One region of the Bacillus sp. T3 genome, then DNA from elsewhere that is predicted to be linked to it. Evidence: riboswitches for the same ligand, from Rfam matches in the RefSeq annotation. Region 1 holds a riboswitch; each other region holds the start of a gene.
What was found. A riboswitch is a leader RNA that binds a small molecule or an ion and turns the genes downstream of it on or off. The one in region 1 is predicted to bind cobalamin.
Positions count from the first base shown of each region.

Region 2: another riboswitch for cobalamin. It lies ahead of RGF10_RS10860 (energy-coupling factor ABC transporter permease); the one in region 1 lies ahead of RGF10_RS13920 (hypothetical protein).
Region 3: another riboswitch for cobalamin. It lies ahead of cobJ (precorrin-3B C(17)-methyltransferase); the one in region 1 lies ahead of RGF10_RS13920 (hypothetical protein).
Region 4: another riboswitch for cobalamin. It lies ahead of RGF10_RS20150 (DUF4430 domain-containing protein); the one in region 1 lies ahead of RGF10_RS13920 (hypothetical protein).

Region 1 covers NZ_CP137761.1:2,698,653-2,706,567, forward strand. Annotated here, with positions in the region: gene RGF10_RS13890 (glutamate biosynthesis transcriptional regulator GltC) at 1-243, shown strand, start outside; gene RGF10_RS13895 (hypothetical protein) at 523-1,341, opposite strand; gene RGF10_RS13900 (MarR family winged helix-turn-helix transcriptional regulator) at 1,535-1,984, shown strand; partial or broken gene RGF10_RS13905 (peroxiredoxin-like family protein) at 2,111-2,539, shown strand; gene RGF10_RS13910 (3'-5' exoribonuclease YhaM family protein) at 3,222-4,211, shown strand; gene RGF10_RS13915 ((2Fe-2S) ferredoxin domain-containing protein) at 4,371-4,763, opposite strand; gene RGF10_RS13920 (hypothetical protein) at 4,817-5,401, opposite strand; cobalamin riboswitch at 5,579-5,774, opposite strand; partial or broken gene RGF10_RS13925 (DUF3189 family protein) at 5,845-6,356, opposite strand; gene RGF10_RS13930 (hypothetical protein) at 6,395-6,520, shown strand; gene RGF10_RS13935 (YibE/F family protein) at 6,651-7,790, shown strand; gene RGF10_RS13940 (YibE/F family protein) at 7,787-7,915, shown strand, end outside.
Region 2 covers NZ_CP137761.1:2,082,242-2,090,156, reverse strand. Annotated here, with positions in the region: gene dapA (4-hydroxy-tetrahydrodipicolinate synthase) at 127-1,014, shown strand; cobalamin riboswitch at 1,288-1,482, shown strand; gene RGF10_RS10860 (energy-coupling factor ABC transporter permease) at 1,652-2,395, shown strand; gene RGF10_RS10855 (energy-coupling factor ABC transporter substrate-binding protein) at 2,396-2,710, shown strand; gene cbiQ (cobalt ECF transporter T component CbiQ) at 2,697-3,485, shown strand; gene RGF10_RS10845 (energy-coupling factor ABC transporter ATP-binding protein) at 3,487-4,335, shown strand; gene RGF10_RS10840 (hypothetical protein) at 4,414-4,818, opposite strand; gene RGF10_RS10835 (hypothetical protein) at 5,009-5,305, opposite strand; gene RGF10_RS10830 (DEAD/DEAH box helicase) at 5,341-6,786, opposite strand; gene RGF10_RS10825 (hypothetical protein) at 6,973-7,209, shown strand; gene RGF10_RS10820 (flavodoxin family protein) at 7,272-7,742, opposite strand.
Region 3 covers NZ_CP137761.1:4,406,870-4,414,784, forward strand. Annotated here, with positions in the region: gene RGF10_RS22630 (precorrin-8X methylmutase) at 1-28, opposite strand, end outside; partial or broken gene cobK (precorrin-6A reductase) at 43-830, opposite strand; gene RGF10_RS22640 (sirohydrochlorin chelatase) at 827-1,810, opposite strand; partial or broken gene cobJ (precorrin-3B C(17)-methyltransferase) at 1,850-3,458, opposite strand; cobalamin riboswitch at 3,825-4,017, opposite strand; cobalamin riboswitch at 4,176-4,384, opposite strand; gene RGF10_RS22650 (DUF3147 family protein) at 4,465-4,941, opposite strand; gene RGF10_RS22655 (DUF3147 family protein) at 4,956-5,321, opposite strand; gene RGF10_RS22660 (formate/nitrite transporter family protein) at 5,321-6,151, opposite strand; gene RGF10_RS22665 (DMT family transporter) at 6,465-7,397, shown strand; gene RGF10_RS22670 (hypothetical protein) at 7,445-7,879, opposite strand; gene phaQ (poly-beta-hydroxybutyrate-responsive repressor) at 7,849-7,915, opposite strand, start outside.
Region 4 covers NZ_CP137761.1:3,939,852-3,947,766, forward strand. Annotated here, with positions in the region: gene RGF10_RS20135 (ABC transporter ATP-binding protein) at 1-711, opposite strand, end outside; gene RGF10_RS20140 (energy-coupling factor transporter transmembrane component T) at 693-1,610, opposite strand; gene RGF10_RS20145 (DUF4430 domain-containing protein) at 1,585-2,310, opposite strand; gene RGF10_RS20150 (DUF4430 domain-containing protein) at 2,346-4,148, opposite strand; cobalamin riboswitch at 4,284-4,475, opposite strand; gene RGF10_RS20155 (transglutaminase family protein) at 4,743-5,627, opposite strand; gene RGF10_RS20160 (alpha-E domain-containing protein) at 5,624-6,628, opposite strand; gene RGF10_RS20165 (circularly permuted type 2 ATP-grasp protein) at 6,650-7,915, opposite strand, start outside.

The DNA of each region.
Region 1 (7,915 bases):
GGAAAAGATATTGATGCTCTAAAAGGCTTGGTCTCTGCAGGTTTAGGTGTAGCATTAATGCCAGAAATGACCTTGGTAGATAACACGCCTCGATCTACCGTCATCCTACCATTAACTGATGCGAATCTTACACGGAATGTCGGTGTCATCTACCCTACCCAACGAAAACTGCTCCCAACCGAAGCATTGTTTTATGATTTCCTGCTTGAGACGTATGAACGATTGAATGAATTTAAAAAATAAAAAAAGGATATTTGGTTTTAGCATAGGCTTTAGTTAGTTAATAGGAAGGATGCGGACAATTATTCAACTCGATTGAAGAGTTTTGTCCGCAAGAGACAGTGTTGCGGACAGTTCTCGGACTCTGATGTAGCGTTTTGTCCGTAAGCTTAACTGTTGCGGACAGTTCTTCAGCTCGATTGCAGCGTTTTGTCCGTAAGCTTCTCCGTTGCGGACAGTTCTCCGGTTCTGATCCTGCGTTTTGGCCGTAAACTCGGTGTTGCAGGCATACTTAATATTCAATCAACGATTAGTGCTGAAATATTTTACAAATAACATAGGTATAAGGAATGTACTGAAGCTAAGTATAGATTCTAAGATGATATGATCCGTCTGAACAATACCAACAGATTTTAATGAAGCATCAAAAATTAGAAAGGAAATAGACGATAAGAAATACCAAAAGTTGTGCGCCTCAAAAATGATTAAAATAGAAACAATCATTCCAAACAGGATTCCTATCGGGCTTGTAATCGTTGTGCTTTGACGTGTTAATTGTGTAATCCATTCCACATGGATTGTTCTTAATTTTAAGACAGCATATAAAATAACGTTTAATTGAGTGAATATGGTATAGAAGGCGGAGACTAAAGTAAGAAAGGAAAGCAACTTTTTAGGCCTTTGTTCTAATTTTCCCCACCACGTTTTCATCATCGGAAAAAACGGAACAAGTAACACAAAGGTAAACCACTCTTTCCACCAATGTCCCTTAAAAATCTCCAAGTATCTAAATAAGAATTCTATCCCTGTAAAGAAAGCAGCAAGTACAACACTCCAATACCATTTGCATTGAAAAGCAATGTACAAAATTGAAAAAGATGGGATTATTTGTGCATTTATCAAAGCGCCAATATGTGTATCATATTTTCCCTTTATGATTCCGGGATAATACGTATATGCGTTTCCCCATGAATAAACAATATAATCGAAAAATAAAACTGCTCCAGAAACGGCAAAATAGTGCAATAGTAATAATTTATTTGGATTTTTCCAGTATGCTAAACCAACCACCAATATTGATAAGATTATTAAAGTTAAATAACACCAAGCCCCAACACCCACTCAATATTCCTCCGATGTCTTGGTTTGTATTTTTGGAAAAAAAATTTCATTTAAAGAGTTTTTGACATTATAGATTATCATCGTTTTAGTGTTTCCCGCATTTCTTACTTTAAATCACAAGTATGGACAAGATTAATTACATTTTGTAAAATTAAATTGTGCACAATATAATTAATGATAAGGAGCGACATTAGTGGATGCTGAGCATTTTTTAAAGCTTGAAAATCAATTATGTTTCGCCATTTATGCATGTTCCCGAGAAATAACACGCCTGTACCGCCCTATTCTAGAGCAGCTCGGCCTTACGTATCCTCAGTTTTTAGTGTTGACGGTTTTATGGGAACATAAGCGCTTAACAGTTAAAGAAATAAGCGAGCTCTTGTATTTAGACAGTGGAACCCTAACTCCGATGCTCAAACGCATGGAAGCAATGGAACTTGTGATTCGGGAGCGTGCCAAGGACGATGAGCGCAAAGTGTTTATCGAACTTACAGATAAAGGCAACAATCTAAGAGATGCTGCGATCGAATTACCTGAAAAATGCATCCCCCATTTTGGACTTAATAAAAATGAGTACCTTGATTTACTCACAAACATCCATAACATGATTGAAAATCTGCAAAAAACAACAAGAACAACTTAAGAGGTGAACACGATGAATGCACTACTACAACACCATATCGAGGGAGAAGTATCCTTTAAGGACATCATTCTAAATCAAAAAAACTTAGTCGTATTCGTAAGACATCCTGGCTGACCGGTTTGCCGAGAAATGCTTACGCAGTTGCGTGAGAGGTATCAAGAATTAACTGCATCAGACTACCAGGTTATAGTGATTACTCCGTCTACTAGCTCTTACCTTGAACAATTTGTTAATGCATTTGGTCCCTATCCATTCCCAATCTATGGTGATCCAAAGCGTGAGCTATATAACAATATGGGACATTTAACGATGCAAAAATCGAAGCTGCTTTTGAAGGCGGCCAAAATTTTTATCACAAAAGGTTCTAAAGCCTTTTTTCCCGAAGATGTAGACCAAAAACAGCTCATTCAAACAGCCATGAAAACTCATGATGTTTTTATTCAAGGTGGAACGTGGTTATTTGATGCACATGGAAACGTTCTTTGGAACCATATTGACACCGCACCTGAAGACCATGCATCAATTGATTTAATACTCTCTAAAATGAATCGCTAAAAAAAGCAGTGAGATTTGGAATCTCACTGCTTTTTTTGTTCGTGAAGCTGTCAATTTGCACCAAAATTATGCTGTTGTTGAATAAAAGTTAATGATTCTATGAATTTTGGTCAAAACAAATGACACTTAAGAAGCAGGAGAACAGCCCCTTGCTTACCACTGTGTGAATCTTAACCTGTTGATTTAAGAAATTTTGTTTTTAATAAATCTGACTATTTTTTAAGGATTAGCAGTAGATCTTTATAAAAATATCGATTTTTTCTAAAGAAATTGCTGTTTTTTTAGATTTTAGCCTTTTATCTTAATAACAGTGAGGAGATTTCGGTAATTTTATGCACGAAAGTGACCTGATATGCACGTCTAATTGTGTTTATGATATAAGTTAAAAAATATATGCACGACTTTCGAATAGTTATGATACAACTTCTGAAATTTTTGCACGTTTTATTGTGTATATGAACGAGAATGTAGATATATGCACGTTTTGGCTTTGGCTACAATTCCCTTAGTGGCATGTTCCTGACTTTTGGAATATTACCAATTTTAATAATGAAATAGATCATACCAGTTTTGAAAAAGTTTATGGCAACTCCTTTTCATGTTACAATAGAAGGAACGTTTGTTCTTTACAAAAACTTTTTCAATAAATAGATATAAGCAATGCATTGGGAGGGTAAATTTAATGCCTGTTTCTTGTTTATTAGAATTAGCACCAGGAAATTCCTTTGAGGGTTTTTGTCTTGTAAAAGAGGTAAAGCAGGAAAAAACGAAAAAAGGTGATCCTTACCTCAACATCACGATCGCAAAAAAGCACAAATTAGTAGCCTGCAAGCTGTGGAATAATGGGTTTGGAGGTCGATCCGTTGAAGAGCTGTTAGCTATTTTCTCAAATGGAGCGATGTTGCACATCACGGGAGATGCATCTGAGTATAATGGGCAAGTGCAAATGACGATTAACGGATACCGTTTAGCACAAAAGGACGAAGTTGATTATCGGGATTTCATTGAAGCTGCCCCTGAAGCGGTTGAAAGCATGGAGGAGGAAATTCATTTCTTCATTAATGAAATCAAAATCCCGATCCTGCATCAAATCACGTCAGAGTTATTTGAGGAAAATAAAAAGTACTTCATGCAGCATGTAGCAGCCGTTAAAATGCACCATAATTTCAAAAGTGGACTCGCCTTTCATACATTATCTCTACTTAGAATCGCAAAGAATATTTGTGATCAATACGGTGAGGCTGTAAATCGCAGTAAAATGTATGCAGCCTTAACCCTGCATGATATGGGAAAAATCATCGAGATGACTCGTGATTATACAGCTCCTGAGTATACCCTGTTTGGACAATTTTTAGGGCATATTCAAATTGTGAACCAAATGATTGACCGAAAACTCGTCGCGATTCGTAATGAACGCTCCGTTACCTTAGAAGAAGTGACGGTTGTTTATGAGTTAATGAATATTATCTCCAGTCATCACGGTCCGCTAAGCAATGGCTGGGGCAGCACAGCCGAACCAATTACACTTGAAGCACACCTTTGCCATATGATTGATAACATTGATGCGAAAATTAATATGATTTCAAAAGCGATGACCGATATGCAAGAAGGTGAGGTTCAAAAGGTTTGGGGTCTTGGAAAGATCTATAAGCCAAAGGAAGTAGATTACTAGAATCTGCTAGAAAATGAATGACCATTACCCATAAAAAAATCAAACTATCCGATTCCAAACCTTACGGACTGGTGAAACGTTGATTTACTTGGGCATGGTCCTTCTTTTTAAACTAACTAGCCCCCACAATGAATTGGAGAAGTGGCTTCAACGTTAACCTTAATATACTTTTGATACCTTCTTAACAATTTCTACATCTTTCATTTTTCCAATAACGGTTGTATCCGATGCTTGAAATCCTGTGCCATTAAAAGCATGGCTTTTTTTTGCTTCCATTCCAGATCCTGAGACAAGTAAGTCGATAAACTGCGGCACATCTTCAGGAACCATATCCTTATACCAATTTCCATCAGGGTATGAAATAACTACGCATTTATCATGGCAACGCCCATTACAGAGTGTTCTAGTTGTATGAATGACTTGATCTAACCCGCTTGTCGAAATCTCATTTCTAATCGATTGGGTCAAATCTTCTGCACCTGCCTTTTTGCAGCTGCTTCCGTTACAAATAAATAGATGATGCTTAGTTGTAGATAAATCCCAAGTCGCCATGTCCTATCCCCTTTTCGTTTCATTAAAGTTTTCGTATCTAATTATTTATAATTCTATGATAAGTACCTATTATCCATAGCCAGCTTAGTAAATTGATTCACCTGATCTATGGATATTTCACTCCCCACTCGAGCCATCATGAAATTCACATCATAGCATGCGATATCGGGCTCATTTGTTCGAAATTCTTGAAATCCAACTGACTCCAGAACATGTTTCAACATGCTTCTATATTGAAGAGGGTCGCCATTCGTCATCTTTAAGTCCCAATGCCAGCAACATTCTAAAGAAATGACTATGGACTTTTCTGTTTCTTCGAGAGAAAACAAATCCTGAAGCAATTTTTTCGCCACTTTTTGATTTCGCAACCGAGGTGCTACCTCAATCACACCTAACATTTTTAAAAAATCTAGCCCTCTCCACCTTTCATCCGTTTCAGGTTCAAGAATAATCGTGTAGCCAACAATAGAATGATTGTGTACCGCAAGGGCCATTTTCCCCTGCTTCGTTTCCATTGCCTTACACATCGCCTCTTGTTGCTTAATTGGATCACGAAAACGATTGAGATGGTGGTCAAACTGACAATATTCTAATGTTTTCACTACATCCTTTTGATTAGTAATGATGGTGTAAGACATGGAATCACTCCCCTTTTTTCATTTTATAAAAATTGGAAATGAATCATGACCAAAATAAAAAGAGCATACAAACCTCATAGGTTTATATGCTCACATTAAACAATCGTATGCTTTACAAAAAATAAATGCACCCAAAACTGTCATGATAGTAAACACCTTCCTATTTCCCGTAGGTCACGTCATGTTCAATAAACAGGCAGGTCTCCTGACTTAACATCGTTGCTCCCTGCGTCTTCCCACTTTACGAATAAAGCAGTGACATTTTGCAGATTGCTCCGAATTACAGTGGCGGGAACCGTGTCGGACTTTCACCGAACTTCCCATTTAAGCTATGCATTTTAAAATGCACAACACCTGTTTAGAAAATATTGATTTTTCTCATAATACATGATTGATATTTTTATGTCCACTATTAAGTCTTAAAAAAATACCAATTCAACTAATTACTTGAACATTTCATTTTCTAAAACAATCACATTTTCATTGAAAGATGCTCTACCTACATGTTTCGTGTTTTCAACCAAGCGATAAATATTATCACAGCATTGTTTTGCACCAATGAGTAATAACGGTACACCAATAAAGTCAATTTTCAACCCTCTCGAAAAAATCCCCCCAATGACATAGCAATGGGAACAGTTGGTGAAGTATTAGAGAAGACTATTTTCTCAGAGAAATGGAAATTATTTTGTAATAGTAAAGCCAATTCTTTTAATGCTGGTACAACGAGTTTGTTCCTTTTCCTTCCGATGGAATAAACTGGGTTGCCTTCTTCATCTTTGCCATGAAAAATGATTTTTCCAAAATCCTCTTTCGTTAATTGATTAAAATATTTTACATTTAAAATTTCTTCTGAGGTTAGCTTACGTTCCGATTGAGGTAATTGTTTTAAATGATAAGCTGCCGCTAAAGACGTGGTATGTGTTCCGCCGTAGTCATTATAAATATAAATCAAAATAACCATCCTTTACCATCATTCATCTGTTTGTTATTATGCACATTGATTCTTTTTTAATTCGAATGAAGGAAATTGCGGCGATGGTACCAATGGATATTGCAGATGCGGAAGGATATGAGCATCATCGCTTCCGACTCGATAAAATTATGACCATTCACTAGGTGTATATGGATTCAATTGTAATTTATATAATATGAAAGCCCATATCTCCAGCTATGAAATGGGCTTTTACCGTGGTATAATCAAGACTTAAGTTTCAGCAAGAAATATCGCAAAAATGGAGGTTTTTTTTTGAATGCGATCGTAAACCAATTTAGTAATATTTCTAATAAAAGGAAAGTTGGATACATTATCCTTATCCTAAGCTTTGTCCTGTCAGTTCTTTTTGTTCAACACAATTATTCCTTCTACCAACAACCAATAGCAAAAGTAATCAAAACAGACATAGTAAATAAAACTGAACAGACGGATGCGTATGACAATAAAGACCTACTATACACACAGGCTATAATTGCAGAATTAAAAAATGGAGACGAAAAAGGGAGTCGAATCTACTTAACGAATGAATATTCAGCTTCCGGAGCATATGACCATGAATATCATATTGGAAATGAATTATTTGTTTCGGTCGACTCCAATAATAATAAAAATAATCAAATAACCGGATCGATTATCAATGTTAAACGCGACAAATACGTTGTAATTGTAACATGGGCTTTTATTTTCACCTTACTCCTTGTTGGGAAAAAGCAAGGCTTATTTTCGATTATAAGTTTAGTAGTCAACGCAGTACTTTTGTCCTATGCATTGGATGCTTACATTGATTCATCCGACATTAGTTTGTTGTTGATATGTAGTATTAGCGCTATTTTATTTACTTGTATTTCTTTGTTACTTGTTAATGGTTTTAATGAAAAAACCTATGCAGCAATCGTTGCGACCTTATTAGGGACTTTTCTGTCACTGTTTATTGCATATCTTGCACTATGGTTTACTGACGAACAGGGTTTGCGTTATGAAGAAATGCAATTTATCACGCGCCCTTATAAAATCGTATTTTTGACAGGTTTATTGCTCGGTTCATTAGGTGCCGTAATGGATATAGCCATAACAATGTCTTCCTCTATCTTCGGGTTGTATGAAAAAAATATCAACATTCCAGTTAAAGCTCTTAAAGCTTCAGGAATTGACATTGGTAAAGATATTATGGGTCCAATGACAAATATATTGTTTTTTGTTTATATTAGTGGTTCGATACCTATGCTTATTTTGTATTTAAAAAACGCCTCACCATTAGGGTTCACCCTTTCCATGAACCTTTCACTTGAATTCGCTCGAGCACTTGCAGGTGGCATTGGTATTGTATTAACCATCCCAATTGGTCTTTACACCTCCATTTTCTTTGTTAATCGAAAGAGGGCAAAATCATGAATGTATTAGTGCTATTGGCAGCTATTCTATTTGTTTTGATGATGTTAATTGGTGGTAATAAAGGTGTCCGATCTTTTCTTGCCTTATTTTTTAACTTTGGCGTCCTCTTTCTTTCCATTATCATT
Region 2 (7,915 bases), 620 kb from region 1:
ATAGGAACTCATTTTTAAATTTGTTTCTACTGCAGCAGCGATCCCTCGTTGCTGCTTTTTTGCGTTGATTTTTGTTAGGCCTATCCACCTCAAATTACGAAAAAAATTAATTAAAGGGTGAGAATAATGAATTTTGGCCAGGTTTTAACTGCGATGGTAACACCATTTGATCAAAATGGAGAAATTGATTTTAATGCAACGAGAACACTTGTTAATCATTTAATTGCAAACGGTACGGATGGAATTGTTGTAGCTGGGACAACTGGAGAATCTCCTACGTTGACTTCAGATGAAAAAGTAGCACTTTTTCAATTTGTCGTCGAAATTGTTGATGGAAGAGTTCCTGTTATTGCTGGAACGGGCTCCAACAACACTCGAGCTTCGATCATTTTAACTCGACTTGCTGAAGAGGCTGGTGTTGATGGAATCATGCTTGTCACACCTTATTACAACAAGCCATCACAGGAAGGCATGTATCAGCATTTTAAAGTGATTGCAGAAGCAACTTCCTTGCCAGTCATGCTTTATAATATTCCCGGACGAAGTGTCGTCAATCTTTCTGCCGAGACTGTTGTTCGACTTTCAAAAATAAACAATATTGTTGCAATAAAAGAAGCTAGTGGGAATTTAGATGCGATTGCGGAAATCATTCGTGAAACACCTAGTGATTTTAGTGTATATAGTGGTGACGACGGCTTAACCATCCCTATTCTAGCCATTGGCGGAGCGGGTGTTGTCTCTGTTGCCTCTCATATTATTGGAAATGAAATGCAAGACATGGTGACTAGCTTTAAGAACGGACAGTTAGAGGAAGCAAGTATTTCACACCGTTGCCTTCTTCCGATCATGAAAGCATTATTTGCTGCTCCAAATCCATCACCAGTTAAAGCCGCTTTAAATATGAAAGGAATTCATGTTGGTGGCGTTCGTTTACCATTGCTACCATTAAATGATGAAGAAACAAACACATTACGTGCTGTTCTACTTGGCAGTCAAATTGAAGTGTTAAATTAAGCTAGAATGATATTTTGGCTTTGTAGAAGCTCATTCTAATTTGCACAGAACAAATAATAAATTGGACATACTAAAATAGTTTATTTCCTGTTTCAATTTATTTCCGGGGTAAGCGCAAAATTTGCTAAACTTATGCAAATTAAGGAGAGATTCGACCTTAACAAATGTCGAATCTCTCCTTTTTAATGTGAAAGATTACTATTTTTGTCAAAGTAAATTAGAATTTGTTGATAGAAACTTAACCTCATGGTAAGATAAATTAGAAATTTTCAAAAACTTCATATGCTTAATGGTGCTAAATGTTAATGATTTAGCTTAAAAGGGAAGTCGGTGCAAATCCGGCACGTTCCCGCCACTGTAATGAGGAGTCTGATTACAAAATTAGATCCACTGTCAATCATTGATGGGAAGGATGTAATAAGACGATGATCCTAAGCCAGGAGACCTGCCATGAAGCGTGTAACTGTTTCAACCTACGAGGATGGGTGTGCAGATCAAGTAGATTTGGTTTTTTTACCTTTTGTTATTTACTGTTCTTTTAGCACTTCTTTCAACTCGAAAGAAGTGCTTTTTATTTGCCAGCCATTTCTCCTCACCACTTATGCTTTGCAATTTTAGAAGTTTGAAAGGAGAAATTATGTATAAGATTAACTGGAAAATCATTTATTTTGTTTTTTTCATTTGGATTGTTCCAAATAAAGCCGCTGCTATGCATATTATGGAGGGCTTCTTACCGATAGAATGGGCAATATTTTGGTGGGTTATCACCCTTCCCTTCCTCATAATAGGCTACCGATCGATACAGGCCAAAGTAAAGGCAAATCCCGAAACGAAAATGATGCTTGGTCTTTCTGGTGCTTTTGTCTTCGTCTTGTCCGCCCTTAAATTGCCTTCTGTGTCGGGAAGTTCTTCCCATCCGACAGGAGTCGGTTTAGGAACTATTTTATTTGGACCACTTGCCATGAGCGTGATTGGCTCGATTGTACTCTTGTTTCAAGCGCTATTGCTAGCCCATGGAGGTCTAACAACATTAGGGGCAAATGCGTTCGCGATGGCTGTTTGTGGACCCATTATTTCCTTTTTTATTTTTAAAGCTGCGACAAGATTAGGATGGTCCTTATCAGTAGCTGTTTTCTTAGCTGCATCGTTGGGCGATTTAGGTACATATTTGGTCACATCCTTCCAGCTGGCATTGGCATTTCCATCAGAAGTAGGTGGAGTCATTGCATCCTTTACAAAATTTGCTGCAATTTTTGCTTTTACGCAAATACCGTTAGCGATCAGTGAAGGACTCCTCACTGTTGTCGTTATGAATTTTTTGAAAAAATATAATCTGCAAGAGTTAAAATTTCTTGGCGTTATATCCAAGGAGGTTCGATAAATGAAGAGAAGTATACTCCTCCTCTCACTCGTTATCATTCTAGTAATGGTTCCATTACTAACGATCAAAGAAACAGATTTTGGCGGAGCAGACAGCAAAGCCAAAGCAGCCATTTCTGAAATTCAACCAAACTATAAAGCTTGGTTTACAAACATTTGGGAGCCCCCAGGCAGGGAAACAGAAAGCTTGCTTTTTGCACTTCAAGCAGCGATTGGTGCAGGCTTTATCGGGTATTTCATTGGATCCATGCATCAGAAAAAGAAGCAATCCAATAGTCCAGAAAAAGAGGATCAGACATCAGATGCTGCTCATTGATAAGTATGCTTATATTAACCGTCTTAAACAGGTTCATCCGCTTGAAAAAACGATCCTGTCACTCTCCCTTTTATTGTTTTCATTACTTGTTAGGGATATATTGGTGGCTCTCATTACGTTTATCGTGATGAGTTCATTAATTATTTTTGCTGCGAAAATCCCCGTCTTCTATTATGCTAAATTACTTATTCTACCTGGGGTATTTTTACTAAGTAGTGTTTTCACGATACTAATTCATTTTACAAAAGGAAATGTATTTCCAACAGATATTTGCTGGTCATCGCCAATAGGAGATTGGCAAATATTTATTAGTGAAGAAAGTTTTTGGACATCGGTAAAACTAGTTGTTGTTGTTTTAAGTGGGATTAGCAGTTTATATTTCTTGACGTTGACTACCCCCATCACGGATTTGTTAATGGTTCTACGCAAGCTGAAATTACCCATTCTTTTGATTGAATTGATCGAATTGACCTATCGTTATGTTTTTATTTTTATCGAAACAGCTCTCGATATTTATCAATCACAAAATGCAAGGTTAGGTTATAGCACCATTCGTAGAGGAATCCATTCCTTTGGTTATCTTATATCTGTTTTATTTGTTAGTGTATTTCAGCGCTCCAAGCAGTTAACGATGGCGATGGATGCAAGAGGCTATCAGGAACATATCCCTTCTTATGAAAATACGTACCATTTATCCCCAATCAATTGGTGTATCATCATCGGGATTCAAGTTAGCGTGTTATTCATTTATCTAAATAGTTGGAGGCTTCTGTAGGATGACAGATCATATTTTTGAAATCGATTGCCTAACCCATCAATATCCCGATGGAAAAAGAGCATTAAACAATCTTAATCTCAACATCAAATTAGGTAAAAAAATTGCTTTACTCGGTAATAATGGTGCTGGAAAATCAACTTTATTTCTTCATTTAAACGGATTGTTACAGCCTTCTTCAGGTCGGATTAGCTATAAAGGTCTGCCAATGCGCTATGACCGCAAGTCCTTATTGTCGTTACGGAGACAGGTGGGAATCGTTTTCCAAAACCCAGATATTCAGTTATTTTCAGCTAATGTTAGGCAGGATATTTCATTCGGTCCAATTAACTTAGGATTTCCACTGACTGAGGTCCATGAAAAAGTGAATTGGGCGATGAAGCAAACAGATGTTTTAGATCTTGAAGATAAACCTACACATTTCCTAAGTTTAGGGCAAAAAAAGCGCGTTGCCATTGCTGGAATTTTGGCAATGGATCCCGATGTTTGGATCCTTGACGAGCCTACAGCTGGCCTAGATTCATACTATTCTCGACAAATCGTAGCCCTGTTAGATTCACTTCATCAGCCTGAAAAAACAATTATCCTTTCAACACACGATGTAAATCTTGCCTACGAGTGGGCAGATGAAATCATAATCATGAATGACGGAAACATCATTTACCAAGGCGACCCGGTAAACATTTTTCACCAAGAACACCTTTTGCTACAGGCATATTTGGAAAAACCATGGGTGTTTGAAACATTTCAATCAATGATTGAAGCGGGTTTGGCCGATCATACACATACCGTCCCACGGAATAAGGAAGAATTATTTCAGAGAATGGAGTGCAAACCAATCCCTTATTAAAATAATGGTATAAAAAAACCGATGACGATTTGATCGTTATCGGTTTTAACTATTTAAGGTTATTCGTATTTGTAAGAACTAATGAGCATGAGTATGGTGTTGATGTTTAAAAAATCCATGATAATCAGGGTGTTGAGTTTGCTGGTAAAATCCTAATATCAACTCAGCAAGTCCCACTGCAAACATTGTCGGCTGTAGGAAGCTTTCCCCACCGATCCAATATACCTCCGCTGTAATCCAGATAATCATCGCAACCCCAAGAATCATCGTTGCTAACCCGGCATATCGATGGTTTCTAAAGGATAAAAATGCGCCAACAAGACTAGCCACTCCGTTAATAGAGAATAAGACAATTCCTGGAATCATAAAGTCTTCAAATGGTGTATTTTCAAGAAGATTCAACGACAAACCAATACTTTCACCATCAGGCTGCACCATCAACATCATTCCACAACCGACTGCGCCTAATCCAATAATCGCCAACAAAGCACCAGGTTCCGTAGGATAACATTTTTTCTTTGTTCATGCTTCCCATCTTCCTTCATTATAATTAGAAGCAAGTCTAATTGTGTAGTATTTCTCACCCTTATTTTACACCTATTTTGGAAAAAAATCTCGTTAATGTAAGAAGAAAATACAGCAAAGAAAATTGTTTGTACTTGCTCCTACAATCCTATTTGTTTTGCTTGATCAGATCCGTCAGTTCAGATAATGCATCTTCAAAATCAATCACTACCGTTCCGTCCTCGGGAATTTCATCCAAGCAGGATTTAAATTCAGCTATTTTTTCTGCTAGCACCACTAGATTTGAATTGGAACTTAGCTTATTTGCGTTCTTTTGTTTAGTGAATCCAGAGAACTCCTTATCCTCCTCTAATTCATCAACTAAGCCCCAAAACTCCTGTAAAGCCGCCTCTAATTTTTGCGTTGATTTGTGTAGATTTTGTAATTTTGTTATTGTATCGCTCATTTTTCCCATCCTTTTCAAAGTGAATCTACTATGTGTTATTTCCTTGCTTTGCTCACTTTCAGCTTCTTCCCTTTGATTGTTGAATTCTCCATGGCTTGTAAGACTAATGAACCCTTTCCATTAAGAATATCCACATAAGACAAATTATCTTGAATCGTAATAATTCCTATATCATCTACACTTACACCTGGAATCTTCGTAATGGTTCCGACAAAATCAACGGCGCGAATTTTCTTCTTTTTCCCTCCGTTGAAATGGAGTTTCATAATATCTTGATTGATTCGTGCGGTTTTATTATTTCTCACAGCGCGTCTCCCGCTGAGTTTTTCTTCAAACGCCTTTTTGCACCTTTCAACCTCTTCCTGAGTAGGAGGAGCCATCACCGGGATCTCAAATCCAATGTATCTTTCAATTCCTCTAAGAAACTTTCCTTCATATGGAGTCACGAACATAATTGCTTTTCCTTTATTACCAGCTCGACCAGTTCTTCCTGTGCGGTGAACATAGCTCTCTTTTTCCATTGGAACATCATAATTTATGATAAGTGACACATTATCAATATCAATTCCTCGTGCTGCTACATCGGTTGCTACCAAATAACGAAAATTGCCCATTTTGAAGCCATCCATAACCGCAAAGCGATCTTCTTGCTCCAAGCCTCCGTGGAGTCTTTCACAAGAATAATGAGCACTTTCTAATTCCTTAAATACTGACTCAACATTTTCTTTCGTCCTGCAAAAAATCATGCAGCTATCAGGATTTTCAACAACCGTAAGATCTTTAAGCAAAGAGATTTTGTTCTCGTCCTTCACTTCGATTACAGAATGATCAATCGTATCGGTTGTAATACCAGTTGCCTCTATTTCAATGCTAATTGGACTTTGCATATATCGATGGTATAGATTTTCAACATCTTTAGGTAAAGTAGCAGAAAACATCATCGTTACCCTATTTGATGGGAGCTCATTGATAATCGCTTCCACTTCATCAATAAATCCCATATTTAACATTTCGTCCGTTTCGTCGATAATAAGATACTTAATCGCATCTAAGACCAATGTACCTCTTTCAATATGGTCCATCACTCGACCAGGTGTCCCGACAACGACATGTGTTTTTTGTTTCAGTTCTTCCTTTTGTTTGGCAAATGGTTCTTTTCCATAGACAGCCAATGCTTTAATTCGTTTAAACCTTCCAATATTCGTGATATCCTCTCGAACCTGAACAGCTAGCTCACGTGTAGGGGTAAGGATTAATGCTTGCGGCTTTTTTTCCTCCCATTGGACTAACTCACAAATCGGAATAGCGAAGGCTGCTGTCTTGCCACTTCCTGTTTGCGATTTTACGACAAGATCTTGATTCTCCAATGCTTTCGGGATCACTTCTTTTTGAACCTCCGTTGGCGTATCGTATTTCAATACAGCTAACGCTCTTGTTATTTCCGCACTTAATCCATAATTCTCAAAGCTTGATTCATTCATGTATATACCTCTTTTTTTATATTATCCGACTTATATATGTTCTCACAGTGAATTATTCATATGCAAAATCTGATTAGATTCCATTATACATGAAAAGCTTTCGATAGCGATTTTTATCGAGAATATCTGACTTTTGATTTGTATAACCTAAATAGGATTTGGAGCAATAAAGAGGAGGTGTTTATTATGTTTGAATTAGAGCCGTTAGAATACGAAACAGGTACGCCGATTCGTGATTATGACATTATCCAAATATCACAAACAGCAGACGGGTTTGAAGTGATGCTTGATATAAATTTGGACAGCGGCTATTCATTAACAAGGACGACTTTAGAAATTACCCATGAAGATTTATCTGGTTATGAAACAAACGATATTGAAGAAGGCATTAAATACGCATTGGGATTTTTCAAGACTGAATAATTCAGCACACAAATAAGCTTGGGGGCTAAAGCACATTCTACCCCCAAGCTTTTTACATCTTTTTAAACAAACAATTGTTTTTGTTTTTCTGCCATTTGTTCAATTTGGACCTTGCGCTTTTTGCTTGACCAATTTATTATTCCAGTCCCGATCACATTAGCATCTTTTTCTTCACATATGTTTTTCATTTGCTTGATTGCTCGATTCCCACCCATCCAAGGATAGCGAAAAAATTGAGTCACATAGCATTCAACTTTTTTACCTCTAAGTGTATTCATGCCAGTAAGATATGCTGTTAAAATTGGCGATAATGCAAAACCTCTGACTGGTGCTCCGAAAATAATACCATCGTATTCAGAAACATCTGGTGTATTTTCTAGTTTAATTTTATTAATGTCTTGCTCTCGATCGTTTGCTGCGATTATTTTGACAATAGAAACTGAATGTCCTGTTGCAGAGAGCTCTTCTTTCAATCTTTGAGCCACAAAATAGGTATGATTGGTCTGAGAATGGATAATAACCCCAATCTTCATCTCTCTTCACCTTTCTCTTATTAGCCCTACTACCAAAACGTTCAAAGTAAATGCAAAGTTTATATGGGTTAAAAAGGTACAGTAGCTTTCATATTTTATTTTACATCAAGCTATATAGTAAATCTCGTTAGAAGTGATTATTTGGATAAGCTTGTTCCTTAATCCTGTTAATC
Region 3 (7,915 bases), 1.7 Mb from region 1:
CCGGTTTAAAATCTGTACGAAAATCCATTGATTCCATCTCCCTTATTTTTTTGTGTCTGATTCCTGCAAAGGAACCACTTCCATCAACGCTGAAAGCACACCCTCAAAGTTTTGATAAACATGGCCATATTCTAGCTTTGGTCGATGAATCATCACCACTTCAATTCCTAACTCTTTGGCAGCAGCCATCTTTTCACCAACCGAGCCGATTTTCCCGCTTTCCTTTGTAATCATCAACGTAACCCCATACTGTTGATAAAGCGCCAAATCAAATTCCTTCGTAAACGGCCCTTGGATCGCGATAATATTCTTTTGCGGAAAACCTAATGATTCACATTTTTCAAGATTATCCAGACGGGGCAGCATCCGCGCGAGCAAACGCACATCTGGATCGGATAGTAATTTTTCAGTAAAAATCTGTAGCGTTTTACTCCCAGTTGTAAGCAAAACGACTCCTTTTTCTCGGCTGCCAGATTGGCTGCCTCAACATAGCTCTCCACAACCGTCAGTTTTTCATATTGATAGTCTTGCGATTCTCGTTCATAGCGAATATAGGGAACACCAGCCTGCTCTGCAGCCTGAATTGCATTCCGCGATGCTTCCTCAGCGAACGGGTGACTCCCATCAACAACTGCATGTATGCCTTGTTCAACAATTAAACTCGCCATCTCTGAAGATGTTAATCTTCCAATCTTTACTGCAAGTCCAGCCGCTTTAAGTTCCATTGCTGCATTGTCGGTAACCACTGTAGTCAAAAGCTCGTAACCTGCTCCATTGATTTTTCTAGCAAGTGCACGAGCGTCACTTGTACCAGCTAAGACGAGAATCATCGTACAACATCAGCCTTTTCTTGATGGTCGTGATGATGTTCGTGGCTATGGTCATGTTCGTGGTGGTGATGATGCTCATGATCATGATGGTGATGTGCATGCCCGTGGTCATGATCATGGTGATGATGGTGATGTGCATGCCCGTGGTCATGATCATGGTGATGATGGTGATCGATGTGCTCCATTGCCTCAATTCGATAAATACACGTATCACAATTCATCTTTACTTCATCCTGCAAAGCCTCATTCACACGGTCTAATAGAATACTTTCTAATTTTGGATGAAAGCCAAAATAGCCAGCCAGCTTGAACTCAACCTCAGGATATTTTGCTTTAAACTCCTCAAGCATGTTAATCAAACGTTTGATTAGAATTCCGGTAAATAAAAAGTAAGGTAAAATCATTACTTTTTTCGCTCCGAGTTTAATACACCGCTCAATACCAGCATCGACTAGTGGATCTGTAACTCCCATGAACGCCGCTTCAACAAGCTGGTAATTTGTCTTCTCCCAAAATAACCGCGCCATTTTATACAAATCACTATTGGCATCAGGGTCACTACCACCGCGCCCTAATAGGAGAACTGCACTGTCTTGCTCAGGCCTGTTCACATCTTCCCCTATTTCTTCTAATCTTGTTTTTAAAATCGATATGTTTTCCTCATGGATCCCAATTGGACGACCGTACGTAAGTTGAATATGCGGATATTTGGCGCGCGCTTCGTCGATTGCTGCAGGGATATGAATCTTCGAATGACCTGCTGGAAGGAGCATAATTGGAATCACAACGATGTGACTCGCTCCTTTTTGCACACATTGATCAATCCCTTGTGGGACAGTAGGTAATTCAAATTCCAAAAAACACGTTTCAACTAACAAAGACTGGTCTATACGTCCCTTCATCTTCTGGATAAATTGGCGGACTTGATCATTTCCTTCTGGATCTCTACTTCCATGCCCTACAAATAAAATCGACTTCATAATACTTCCTCCCCTTTGTCCATTAGTCTAATGCTGCTGTTAATCTCCACATAATGCAGGTTGTATCGCCAGCTTCGGCGTAATATCGATATGTACAAAGCCTTGTACTTGTTTTACACGCTTAAAGTATTTAAAAAAGCGCTCATTCGGATAGCCATTCTCTTTATAGTCGTGAATGATTCCTTCAATGATGCCAATGATTTCGTCTGGCTGAATCCCTTCGGCAACAATTTGCCCTGGATGACCAGTACGACCAACCGTTTTTCCCCTAAAAACAAATCAAATGCGCCAGAGCGATAGACAATGCCGATATCTTCACGAACTGCACCATAACAAGCCATACCACAGCCATTGAAACCGAGCTTTAGCTCCTTCGGAAGGGTAAGACCTCCGAGCCGCTTCTGCAATTCTTCCGCAAAAGGAATGCTTTCCTTTTTATCGCCGTCACAAAAATCACAAGCTTTTATCGTCAACACATCACCGACTGGCGCAAGCATGAACCCAGCCTCTGATAATTGGTTCGTAATCGCATCAGGATTTGATGTTGGGATTTGCAGCTTTAACTGATGGTCCTGTGTATACTCCAGTACGCCATGTTCACCAACGACTTCCGCAAGTAACAGCATTTGCTGTGCGGTAAATTTCTTATTTGCTACACCAGGGCTTACGGCTAGTTCAAAAATCGATTCAGCCACATGCTGCACTTGAGTTGGTTGCACGTCACCCTTGTCCCCATTCGCCAGTTGCATGGCCATTTCTGCTAAATCCCTGAATGAGAGCTCATCTTTTTTTCAGTTTGAACCTGAGTAATTGGATTCACCTGATCTAACGCCCAAGGCTCTGCTTCTTTTTGCAGGCGCTGATGTAGCTTTAACGGTTGTTCTGATTGATTTAATGTATACTTCCGTTGATATCCGCGCGGTGTGATCATTAAATCTTGATATAAAAAGGTGGATGAATTCCCGACAATAACTGTCGTTAACATCCCAATTTCATGATTTAGCATTTCTTCTAAATTTGTGACCACCACCTGCTCCCGATCACGGTAAGCACTTTTCACCAAACCAACTGGAGTTTCAGGGGAACGGTACTTCAGCAGAATTTTTTGTGCCTCCGCTATTTGTCGCGTTCTTCTCCCACTTTTGGGATTATAAAAGGCAATAATAAAGTCCGTTTTGGCTGCAGCTTCAATTCTGCTTTCAATCAAATTCCATGGTGTCAAATGATCACTCAAGCTGATGGTACAAGCATCATGCATCACTGGTGCTCCTAACAGGGAAGCACATGAATTGATCGCAGAAATGCCCGGAACAATTTCAACCTCGACACCGGTTTCTTTGTTCCAGCCCTTCTCGATTAACACTTCATAAATAAGACCAGCCATTCCATACACACCGGCATCTCCACTCGAGATAACCGCGACTTTATTGCCTCGTTCTGCTTGCTTTACTGCTTCTTGTGCCCGACTTACTTCCTCGGTCATTCCTGTGCTGATAATTTCCTGATCCGTTATCAGTCCTTCGATTAAATCCACATATGTTTTGTAGCCGATCACCATATTACTTTCTTGAATGGCCTCTCTCGCTCTATCCGTGACATGTTCAAAGCTTCCTGGACCAAATCCAATAACGAGTAGTTTTCCTTTCATTTTTATTCCTCCTTTTCCATTTCAATGGCTTAGCAAAGCCTTTCCATACTATTCATCTTGAAGTGCTATTCTTAATCACAAGACTGTGTTAAATTTGTCTGTTGATTTCCGTTCCAGGTGCTCCCTTTCCGCGGGGAGTCCGGGAGCCTCCTCGGCGTTTTACGCCTGTGGGGTCTCCCGCGACACCTTCTCCCGCAGGAGTCTCGCACCTTCCACTCCAATCAACAGAGTGTACTAAAAATCAACATCGTTCTTTAACACAGCCAATCACAAAAAAACACCCCTACGAAGAGGGGTGCGTAAAAAATACATAATAAAGCTAGATCATGCATTCAACACACTTCCACCCATAGTCCCGTAGGTAAATAGAAGTATCTAGGTAAAGGCAGGTCTCCTGACTTTGGTTCATGGTTCCATTGCGTCTTCCCAATTGTTCTTTAGTGACATCCTTGCAATGGAGCTCCCCTATACAGTGGCGGGTACCGTGACGGATTTGTCTACCGTTCTTCCCTTTTCACACAAACCATTTTGTTTGTGCACCTTTTCCTAAATAGTTTATTTAGTTTTTGTCGTAATTTTTGTGACGTTGTAAATCTGCGAGTGAAACCATAAAAAAATCCGTCCAGCTAAGTTGGACGGATTGGATAAAACGAATGAAAACGCAAAAGGACAGGCCTTTATCTGCAAACGTCTCACATTCTCCATCCCCGAAGAAGCTGAAAGCGAATCAATTAAGATAGGTCTCCTGACTTGTGTATCTACCTACTTGAGGACCTTCCCGTACATCATATTTACTTTTTATTAATAAAAAGTATACTTGTACAGTGGCACTCCTCGTTCGTCCACACTAACAGTTGCGGGGGCAGTTTTGGTCTTACACCAAATTCCCTATTAAGCCTAACGGCGCCTTAATCAACAATTAAACTATTAAATTATGAATATCTGCACCATTAAAAGGTGACTAACAACCATATTATCTTAATATTCTTCATCTTTCAACAAAAATTTAAACCAGGACATGCTTTAACGAAGTGGGGACAGTCCCCCACTTCGTTAAAGCAAAAAAGATCTGAAGCCAGCCCAAGCTGGTTTCAGATCTTTTTTGTATGATGAAGCGGCTTCTTATTTCGCGAAAATTTAATTTTTCCCTAATTTGTGCAATCGCAATCGAGCTCCCTAGCCAGAAGAATAAGCCTAAAATAATGCTTAACATCCAATCTTTGCTCAACTGCAAAACGAGCAGGACTGTTGTTACACATACAACCCCACCAATCATCCCAAACACGGAACCATTGGCAATTTTCCCAGCTTTTTTTGAACCCGAAGCTATTCCAACCATTAAGACTGCCGTGAGCATAACGGCAGGAAACGCTGCAAAAATCCCTGCAAGTATTTTCCAAGGTGATAAAACCGTGACTAAGTAGCTAACCATAACAGCCGTGCCGCCTAAGATAAAACGAATAAATAAGTCCTGTTTATTCATGATTTCCACCTTTTTTAGAATGCATAGGATGTCACAAAAACAACTGCAATCGAAACAGCAAACCAACATATAAGCGTCTGAACAAGACCCAGCTTCCAACCATGTTTCGGTAATAGATAACCAGCGATAATCGCAATCAGGATATTAATACTCATCCCAATAATAGCTCCTTTTGATAATATGACCGATTGGCTGATTAACTCTTGCCCATTAAAATCTAAGCGAGTAGTCAAAATAGCGGCTAAATAGACTGCAGGAAATGCAGCAAAGATTCCCCCTGTCTTTTCACCTAGCTTCTTAGCGACAATCGTTGCGACTAGGACGGCAGTTCCACCTAACAGAAAACGAATTAGTGCTGCAGCTACTGAAATTTCTGCCACTACATTCCGCCTCTTTTCATTAATGTCAGATTAGGAGAAGCTTGAGAAAGCTCATTTTTCACAATATTTTTCTTATAAGCATGGTAATATGCAACCGCAACAAACACAGAACCGCCAACCGCATTACCTAAGAATACTGGAACAAAGTTATGAAGATATTCTAGCCATGTAAAGTGCCCTGCAAAAATTGCAGCGGGAATCACAAACATATTTGCGACAACGTGTTGAAAGCCGATGGCAACAAAGGTCATGGTTGGAAACCAAATCCCAAGTATCTTCCCCGTCATATCCTCTGAACCGTAAGATAGCCAAACTGCAGCTGCGACCAGCCAGTTACAGCCTATTCCTGAAAAGAAAGCTTGGATAAAACTTGCCTCCAGCTTATGTTCAGCAATACTAACTGTTTTTTCTAAAAACATATCCGTTTCAGTTAAGCCAACAATATGACCAAAAACGTAGGCAACAAAGAGCGCCCCAATGAAATTACTAACAGTAATAATAGTCCAATTGACTAAAAGCTGCTTTACCGTTATTTTTCGTGCTAACCATGCTAAGGGAACAGCCATCATATTTCCTGTTAACAGCTCTCCACCAGCAATTAAGGTTAAAATAAGGCCAATTGGAAACAACGCTGCCCCTAAAATCGAGCTAATCCCAGCGATTTCTCCAGTAAGTGGTGCTGTAACACGAATAAACAACAAATAGCCCAAAGAAATAAATGCACCTGCCTGGAACCCTAGTATTATAGACTTTAACAAGGAATACTGTGTTTTCTTCTTCCCGTTTTCGACTGTAATATTAGCGATTTGTTCCGGCTTAAAAAAAGCCATGAGTATCAGTTCCTTTCACGAACGATGGTTATAATTGCAAGATAATAAAATGTGAAATACGTCACACGATTCTTATACCCTATATATTTTAACTCATCTTGTTTCACATACATGTGAACGTTTTTCAACTGTTTTTATAACGCTTACATTACTAACATCAAACAAAAACCTCATAGTATATTCCTCCAAAGTCTTACATCGTTTACTAAATCAATTTTGTAGAATAATACATTTTGATATCAATGGAAACAGATTTCCTTTATAATGGTCTATATTTAAGAGTCTGATTATTCTATTGGAAGAAGTGGAAACATTGACTGGAAGGAATAAAAAATTTATTTATTTAACCTTAGTTTTAGTAATGGCTGCCTGGGGATTGAACGTAATTGCAACAAAGTTAATTGTTTCCGCCTTTATGCCCGTAACAATAACAGCGTTTCGGATTTTTACTGCGGGTGTTTGTGTATTTGTTATTCTTGCTTTTATGAAAAAAATTCGTAAACCGACCAAACGAGAGCTTCGTTTTATTCTGATTGGAGCTATCTTTAATGTCGTTATTCATCATTACTTTTTATCAATTGGACTTAAACAAACTTCCGCATCCAATGGCGGACTGATACTCGGTTTAGGACCTTTGTTAACAACCTTACTAGCTATTCTATTTTTGGGGACCTCTGTCACAATGGCCCGAATTGTTAGTGTGGTTCTCGGCTTTTGTGGTGTGATAATGGTTGTCTTAAAAGATGGTAGCATAAGTGGAATTTCGATTGGGGACATATATGTATTTTTATCGATCCTATCACAGGCGATAAGCTTTATTTTTATTAGCAAAATCTCTAGATCGTTAGATCCGCGCTTAATGACAGGCTATATGCTGTTAATCGGTTCATTCTTGTTATTTGTAATTAGCTTAGTGAAGGAACCGCATGGTTTAAATGGGTTAGCCCAGGGGAGCGTCCATGTGTGGCTTGTGTTTTTTGCTTCAGCGTTTTTTGCCACCGCAGTTGGTCACATGGTTTATAACTTTGCAGTTGGACAAATCGGAGCGGCTGAAACTTCTGTTTTCATCAACTTAAATCCGCTTTTTGCATTAATCAGCGCAGTCGTTTTTCTCCATGAGAAAGTAGTTTTAATGCAAGTCATCGGCTTTGGCTTCATCATCGCTGGCGTTTTGGTTGGCTCAGACCTGTGGGTTGAACTGATTAAAAATGCTCGTCAGCGAAAAAATAAACAAATAAGTGCCTAGCACCAGTACGTTACCTTTATACGTACCAGGGTGCTAGGCACCTTTTTTTATTTCGTGTTTAAGAGAACCTTCATGCTTTCTTCAAAACGATTAACAAATTGTTTTTGACTAGTACGAGCTAACTTTACATATTCATTTGTGACTCTTTGCCAGCCATTGCGTGTTTCACGAGAATAATCAACAAATTGCTCGCTCTTTTCTTCAATACTCTTCTCCAAGCGATCAAATAACCCAAACGTTGATTTAATTGGTGTTAAAGCAAGCCCCTCAATGCGGGTTGATACATCATTTAATTGATTCGTAAATTCTCCACTGTTTGTTTCATTGGCATTAGGAAAGTTATTCGAGATTTCTTTAACGATTTCATTGTTCGTTTTCTTCGACTCATTATATAAGCTTGTTAACGATTTTCTAAATTCTTGGTTTAATTTAATAACTTCCTTGACTGATTTTAGAAGCGCATCTTCTCGTTCTTCCCAAATTGTCTTGACCGTTCTAACGTTTGTTCATACTGGTCC
Region 4 (7,915 bases), 1.2 Mb from region 1:
TTGATTAGGCGTTTCCCAAAGCATTTTCATGACCTGCTTTGGTTCGCCCTCATGAATGAGTTGCCCTTTATCCATCATCACAATTTTGTCAGCAACCGCAATAAACTCCTCTAACCGATGCTCGGCAACGACAATGGTAATGCCAAACTCTTCATTCAAACGGAAAAGCATATCGAGTAAATCCCTTGAGCTTACTGGATCCAGCTGGGCTGTTGGTTCGTCTAAAAGTAAAATATCTGGCTGCATCAGTAGAATTGAGGCCAAATTGATTTGTTGCTTTTTCCCACTGGACAGCTCATGCATCTTACGCTCTAACAGCGATTCAGCTCCAAAAAAATGAACCATTTCAGCTACTCGACTTCTCATTTCTGCTGTTTTGAGACCAATATTTTCAAGTCCAAACACAATTTCCTGAAGCACATTTTCCGCAACCACCTGGTTTTCTGGATCCTGAAAAACAAATCCAATTTCACCAGCGGACGCAGTCGAATCTGAAACCAGCTGTCCGTTTACAAGGATATCTCCTGCTAATTGGCCATGTGGTTGGATTTCTTTTTTTATCAAGCGCAGTAATGTGCTTTTTCCACTTCCAGACGACCCAAAAAGCACAATAAATTGGCCTTTTTTTATCTCTAGGGAAACATCCTTAATCGCAGGAGTTGTCGCATCCGGATAGGCAAATGTAACATTTTTTAGTTGAATCTGCGCCATCGATGAATCCCTCCTAGCTCTACATAGATTGGAAAGCCTAAAAATACGAAAAATCCGACCATCGTCGTAATGTCCATCTTGGAAAGTTCTAGCGATTCCATCATCGGATAAATCGTTAAAAGACCATGCCCGAAATACCGTTCAACAGCCGTAAATAAAAAGACGATAACGAAAAAGAGCAAGGCAACAACATCTGATTTTTTTACATGAAAATAATCATAGGCTGACCGCTGTCCCTTTCCGTATCCTCTTGCTTTCATCGAATCCGCTGTTTGAATAGCTTCCTCGAGTGAATAAGTCAAGAGAACTTGAACATACAGTAAGCCAGACTTTGCTCTATTTTTCCAAGCGCCTTGTGCGACAGCTATTCCCTTGCTTATTTGTACAGCTGCAATCTCTTCTAACCTTCTTCGCATTAAAGGGATGAAGCGCAGCGTGAGCATCAAAAGCACCGCAAACTGTGGCAGAAATTTTGAAAACAAATAAAAGATTTTATTCGGTGTCATCATTTCATTGTACGATACAAATAACGCCATTACTCCCATTAAGGTCAATGCTGTGGTCACACCGAACATCGTTGCTTCTAGTGTAATTCGTTGTTGAAATACTTCAAATAGCACCGTCCGGCCACGATGGTTGAAAATAGGATTTAACAACGCAATGAATAGACTACTTATCAATAGAAAAAAAAACCATCGCTGCAAGTTTCTGCAGCGATCTTGAACAAAATGAATCATGATAATGCACACAAGTGCTCCGACTAAAAAGGTTGGGTGAAATAATAGCATCAGTAAAGCTAGTGCTCCAACATAATAGCTAAATATTACAAGTGGATGAAATTGGGCAAAAACTTTTTTTTGTGGGTTGGATTTTTTAACCCCCAACATATTCCCAGACAATTTTGTCACCGTCTTTCACAGTTGCTTTACCGGCACTCACTGGAAGAAGTACACCATTCAGCTTATAGGTCCAACCGCTTTGACCTGGATAATCACCCTCGTATATATTTTCAATTCCCTCGACATATTTTGAGCCATAATCATTTCTGGCATCTACCTGTAAACCTGTTTTAAGGAGTACGTCATAAACAGTATCCCCATCTTTAATGTTGATTTTCGTTGCCCCTAAAATATTTCGGTGATCTGCAGGACCAATTACCGAGATAGTTACAGCGTGCTGTGGCGCTGGATTGCTAGGCTGTGTTTGCGCCGGAGCAGCAGGCTGAGTTGCCTGTTGCTGTGGCTGTGTGCTTTGTGTCGATTGTGTTTTTGTTGATGTTGTTGCTTGAGTATTGCTCACAGTTTGATTGGTTGTTTGTGTATTTGCTACCTGATTGTCAACTACAGCAGAAGCTTCACTAGTAGTTTGAGTTTGCTCACCACTTGCTTCCGTCGCTGCTTTTTCTTCGGCTGATTTGGCCGTTTCTTTATCAGTGTCAGCTTTTTTCTCTTGCTTTTCTGACTCTTTTTGCTCATTTTTCTCTATCTTTTTATCAGTATTGCTACTTGATGCATCTTCCGTGGAACCACAGCCCGCCAAACTGAAGGCGAGTACGAATGCAAGCAAGAACAGGATGATTTTTTTATATCCCCCGTGCATTTTTGTTACCCCCCTTAAATAATCACTCATTCTCTTTACGCCTGTCTTCTTTTTGCTAAGACTAACGCTCCCACACCGACTAGGATAATCAGTAATCCTAATGCTAGGGTGTTGTAAGAATTCGTCGCTGTATTCGGAAGTGCCTTCCCATTTTGAGAACTAGCAATGGCTGTTTCTGTATTATTATCATTGCTAGGTGCAGCTGTTGTTGGTTGCACTGTCTCAGGTGAACTTGGTGTTACAGGATTACTTGATGTTGGTGTCACAGATAAATCAAATAATGAGCCTTTTCCCTCAACGTAAAGCTGATAAGCTACTAATGCCTGAAGACTTTGGCTTGTAGCAAGCATATCCGTTTCTAATCCGTGCTTCCAAGCAAAGCCGTCAGTTGTTTGGAACGTTAATAAATAAGCAAGAACACTAACTCCATCCTTTGTAAAATCTACTCCATTTGGATCGATCCCTAAGGCAGATAATGCAATTATTACTTGTGCAGTCGTGTTACTGTTGTCGATATCTCCTGAACGATAAACAGTCGATAAATTTTCCACACCTTTAGCGATTGCTTCACTGACTGCTGGCTGATCCTGATAAGGCGCTAGTGACTGTAATACCATCGCTGTAATATCAACATCCGCATCCGCACCCTTCCAGCTGCCATCCTCATCTTGATTTTCAATTAAGTAGTTAACTAATTTCTCTCTTGTCCATGTTGCAGATGCTGGAATTTCAAATTTCTTACTATCAAGAGCGATTAAAGCATAGGCAACTCCATTAAAGCCTGGCTTTGACACATCACCATTATAAATAGAAGAAATTAAATTATAGCCCGCTACATTTGTTGGGTCTCCACCCGCAGCAACGATTCCTAAAACATGACCCTCAACATCGGTAATATTTCTAAAATAGCCTTTCTTATCAATGACTGTCTGCGTAACATTGGCTAAATAATCGGCTGGAATGGCCTTTCCCAATTTATTTAATACAACGGCTTCTTTAGAGCCAACAAATTCTGGCTTAAACAGATTCAGCGTTGTGTTAACCGCGTTTTGAAGGACTTCGGCTGGAATTGGTTTAGCAGGAGTTTGTTCTTCATCAACCGGTTCTTCGCTTGGTTCCTCGCCTGGCTCTTCTTCAGATGGCTGCTCCCATGATTCGTATTTAAAGGTTATTTTGTTATTAGGCTGTAAAATATGAGTATCTGCTCCTGTTTGAGCGTATTCGTCATTTACATAAAAAGCCCAGTAATAGGTTCCTTCCGCCTGAATACCATTAATCTTTAAAAATCTATTGTCATCAAAGCCAACATTTTCTTTGCCAATTGTATTTTGTAAAAATTGTAATGCTGTCGCTTCTCCTAAATATGAGACGGGATAGGCGGTTTTAGCTAGTGTTTCATCGTTTTTGCCAATAACTTTAATTGTGGCACTGTTTGAAGCCTTTTCCCAATCCTCATATCGGAATGTCAAATGATCCCCATTTTGTGCAGTATAGTTTTCTGAACTAGTACTTGAAAAAAATTGATTCACATAAAATGCCCAATAAAATGTATCTTTTTTTGCTAACCCTTTGATTGCATCAAGTGATTTTCCCAAATCTTGATCAGAAGTAACTACATCACCATCAACAGCTTTAGTCAAAATATCTAATGCAGATGATTGTTCACTAAGCTCTACTCTTTTCTCGTTCACTAGCACTTCGTTATTTTCTCCAATAACGGTAACATATGCTCCATTTTCTTCTGCTGCTGCAGCAACAGGTGCTTGGAACGCGCCTGCTACCAATGAAAATAACATAAATAATACTAGAAGCAGCTTTGATGTCCTATTAATCTTCATATTCCCAACTCTCCCTTTCATTTCGTATAAAAAATGGCATTAAAAAAACCTCCTAGTTGTTGTAGGAGGAGGTTTGTGGCTAGTTAAGCAGAAATAAACAATATTCCTGTCTTAACACCCTCCTATCCACGTAGGTTTGTGGTGTAGAAAACAGGCAGGTTTCCTGGCTCATGATCATTGCTCCCTCTGCCTTCCCATCATACTTGACAGTGGCTTGGTAAAGGTTGCTCCCATTTACAGTGGCGGGACCGCGTTGGCTTTTCCAACTTCCCTATTAAGCGAAATCTAAATTTCTAAGACATTCGCACCTGTTTATACCAATCTTATTTCAATATCATTTATCATTATACAAATAGTGCACACTTTTGTATATCTTTTTCATTCCTTTGTGTAGTATTTTCTGATATTTTAGAAATTTAAGTCGAATCTTTATGATAGAATGTGGTTCTATTAGTTAATTTTGTGATTCTATTAGCTAATTTTGTAATTCTATTAGCGGATTTCGCAGATCTATTAGCCAACGCCATATTTCTGTCACACTCCCCCATACAACACAAAAAACAGGAGCTTTTCTCTCCTGTCTTTAGAAACAAATTATTCTTTTGCTTGTTCTTCTTGGACAACTTTTACATCAACATCTACTGCCATCGTTTGTTTAGCGGCCCCTATATAAATCCCTTTAACCGGAACAATATCGCGGTAATCACGGCCGTGACACACTTTTACATAACGCCAATCAATTAAACCATTATTGGTTGGATCAAAGCCAACCCAACCAATACCTGGTACGTATGCTTCAATCCAAGCATGTGATGCTTGATCATAGTCGGCGTGGCCACCTTGAAGGTCACCAATAAAATGATAACCACTAATATAACGAGCTGGGATATCCCTTACTCGACATATAGCACTCATTAAATGGGCAAAATCCTGACAAACTCCTCTTTTTAACTTTAATGTCTCATCCACTGTTGTATTAACATGTGTGGCATTTGGATCATAAATAAAAGAGGAATAAATTGTTTCTGTTATTTCTCTTAATAATTGATAGACACTCCCTGACGAATCAAGGTCAGGGAGTGTCTTTGCGTAACTTTTAATATCATCCGTAATCATGGTATAGGGAGTTCCAGATAAATATTCAGCAAAGGTGTTTTGAAAGTGGTCACTCTTTAAGATTTGCTTCTCCTTTTTCACAGGTAACAAGTGATAATCATTTCGATCTGTTTCATGTGTATCCACGATCGAATGGGAAGTTATGATGAGCTTGCGATGTGGCTTATCTACAGTAAACGCATGCGCCACGTTCCCAAAGTAATCTTGATAGGAAAAAAGCTCAGCCCCCGGAACTGTGATGATTGAATGGTTGACACATGATTGCCTGAAATCCGTTCTTGGAGTCAGCCTAATTTCATTGACACTGTACCCTACAGGCTCCTCGTAGGTATAGCTTGTTTGATGGACGATTTCCAATTTCATACCAATTCAGCCAGCTTCCTGGGTAAGTTTTCTGATAAGTCTCCTTCACGATCAAATACGAGACTTTTCACAATATCTTGTCCAATTTGATCGCAGCCTGCTTGAACGCTTTCAAGAAAGTCCTTATGCTGCTCCATCGATTTACCAGATAAATCAAGGCTTTGAAAAATTAAAGCTCTTAAGCGATTAATCGTCCGGATAACTTTAGAAAGTCCATCCAATTGAAATTCAATTTTCATATTTTTCAAGTGCTCCTCTAATTCATACAACGAGAAATAGACAGAGCCAGGAAAAACAGAATTTAGCAGAAGAAATTCTAAGACCCGTTCCAGCGTTAAATTTTGTCCATGGGTTCTGCGAAATGCTTCAAAACCATCGATACTTTCTAATAAAGTATTAAGAAGATTTGCATCATAAACAGGAAGCTTCCCCTTCTTTTCTATAATAGAAGAAAGGAATAGCTGAATCATTCGAATCGAATTTTCCGAACGCTCCAATAGGACACCAGCTTGCATGTATCCCCACTCCACCTCATGAAGCATCGAGCGGTTAGCAATGGACTGGAATAAAGAAACCTCGCTACGAACTCGGTCAAATAATAAAAACGGCTGCTTTACTCGGTCTAATTCCACCTTTTGCTCCTGGAACCACATATAAAAGGCATTAATACTATCCCACATCCGACTTGTTGCGTATTGTCTTACTTCACGTACATTATTCCTAGCCAATTGGAGGCAGTTGTTAATGGAATTGACATTTGTACGATCAAAAGTGAAATAGTTTACGATTCTTATCGGTTCAGAAGTGAATTCTCGTTTTTTATCATTAGAGACATCTTTAAGAACTGGATTCAATCTATTTTGCAGGTCAGCGCTATGATTCTCGTTATCTTGAAGGCTATGGTGAGCGTAAAGATTTACATCAACCAGACGTGCAGTATAATCTATTCTCTCTGTATAACGACCAATCCAATAAAATGATTCTGCGGTTCTGCTTAACATACCGTTTCCTTCTTTCCTAAATTAGTATAAAACCCAAGTATCTTTACTTCCTCCACCCTGTGAGGAATTCACTACAAGACTTCGTTCCTTGAGGGCAACTCTCGTTAATCCCCCAGGTAATACTTCAACATCTTTATCCCCCATAAAGGCAAAAGGTCTTAGGTCAACATGTCTACCTTCAATTCCATTAGCAACAAGGGACGGCACACTAGACAAATTAATTGTAGGCTGAGCAATATATTTATCTGGTGTTTGGATAATCTTAGCTCTAAATTCCTCGATTTCCTGTCGTGTTGCCCGAGGACCAATCAGCATTCCATATCCACCTGATAATGAGGTTTCCTTTACAACCATTTCTGGTAAATGACTAAGTGCATACTCTAAATCTTTTTCTCTTGATAAAACATATGTTGGTATATTTTTCAAAATAGGTTCTTCATTCAAGTAGAACCGTATCATCTCAGGAATATATGTGTAGATCGCTTTATCATCAGCAATCCCCGTTCCTGGTGCATTCGCAATCGCCACATTGCCTGCTCGATACGCATTCATTATTCCAGGCACACCTAACATCGAATCAGAACGGAAGCATAATGGATCAAGAAAATCATCATCAACACGGCGATATACAACATCAACCTGCTGTAGTCCCTTTATTGTTTTCATATATACCTTTTGATTAATAACCTTTAGGTCCCTACCCTCAACTAGCGGAATTCCCATTTGCTGGGCTAAAAATGAATGCTCAAAATAGGCGGAATTATAACAACCTGGAGTTAATAACACGACGACTGGATCTTTTTTATTTGTAGGAGAAAGACTTCGAAGTATAGAAAGAAAAGAATCCAAACTATTATTTATTGGACGAACCTTATGCTGAAAAATTAAATCTCTAAATAGGCGAAGCATCCATGTCCGATTTTTATATATATAGGACAAACCTGAAGGCGTCCTTAGGTTGTCTTCTAGCACAAAATATTGCCCCGATTCATCTCGAATCAAATCGATGCCGGAAAGAGGGATATACACATCTCCTGGTACTTCAACACCCATCATTTCTGTAAGAAAATAAGGATTTGATACAACCATTTTTCGAGGAATAATGCCTTCACGGAGGATCACCTGTTCATGATAAATATCACGGATAAATTGATTTATTGCTGTTACTCTTTGTTTAATTCCCTTTTCTATCATCGACCATTCATTAGCCGGAATGATTCTTGGAATGATATCGACAGGGATCGTCCGTTCCAATGAATCACCTTCATCGCCACTATATAATGTAAA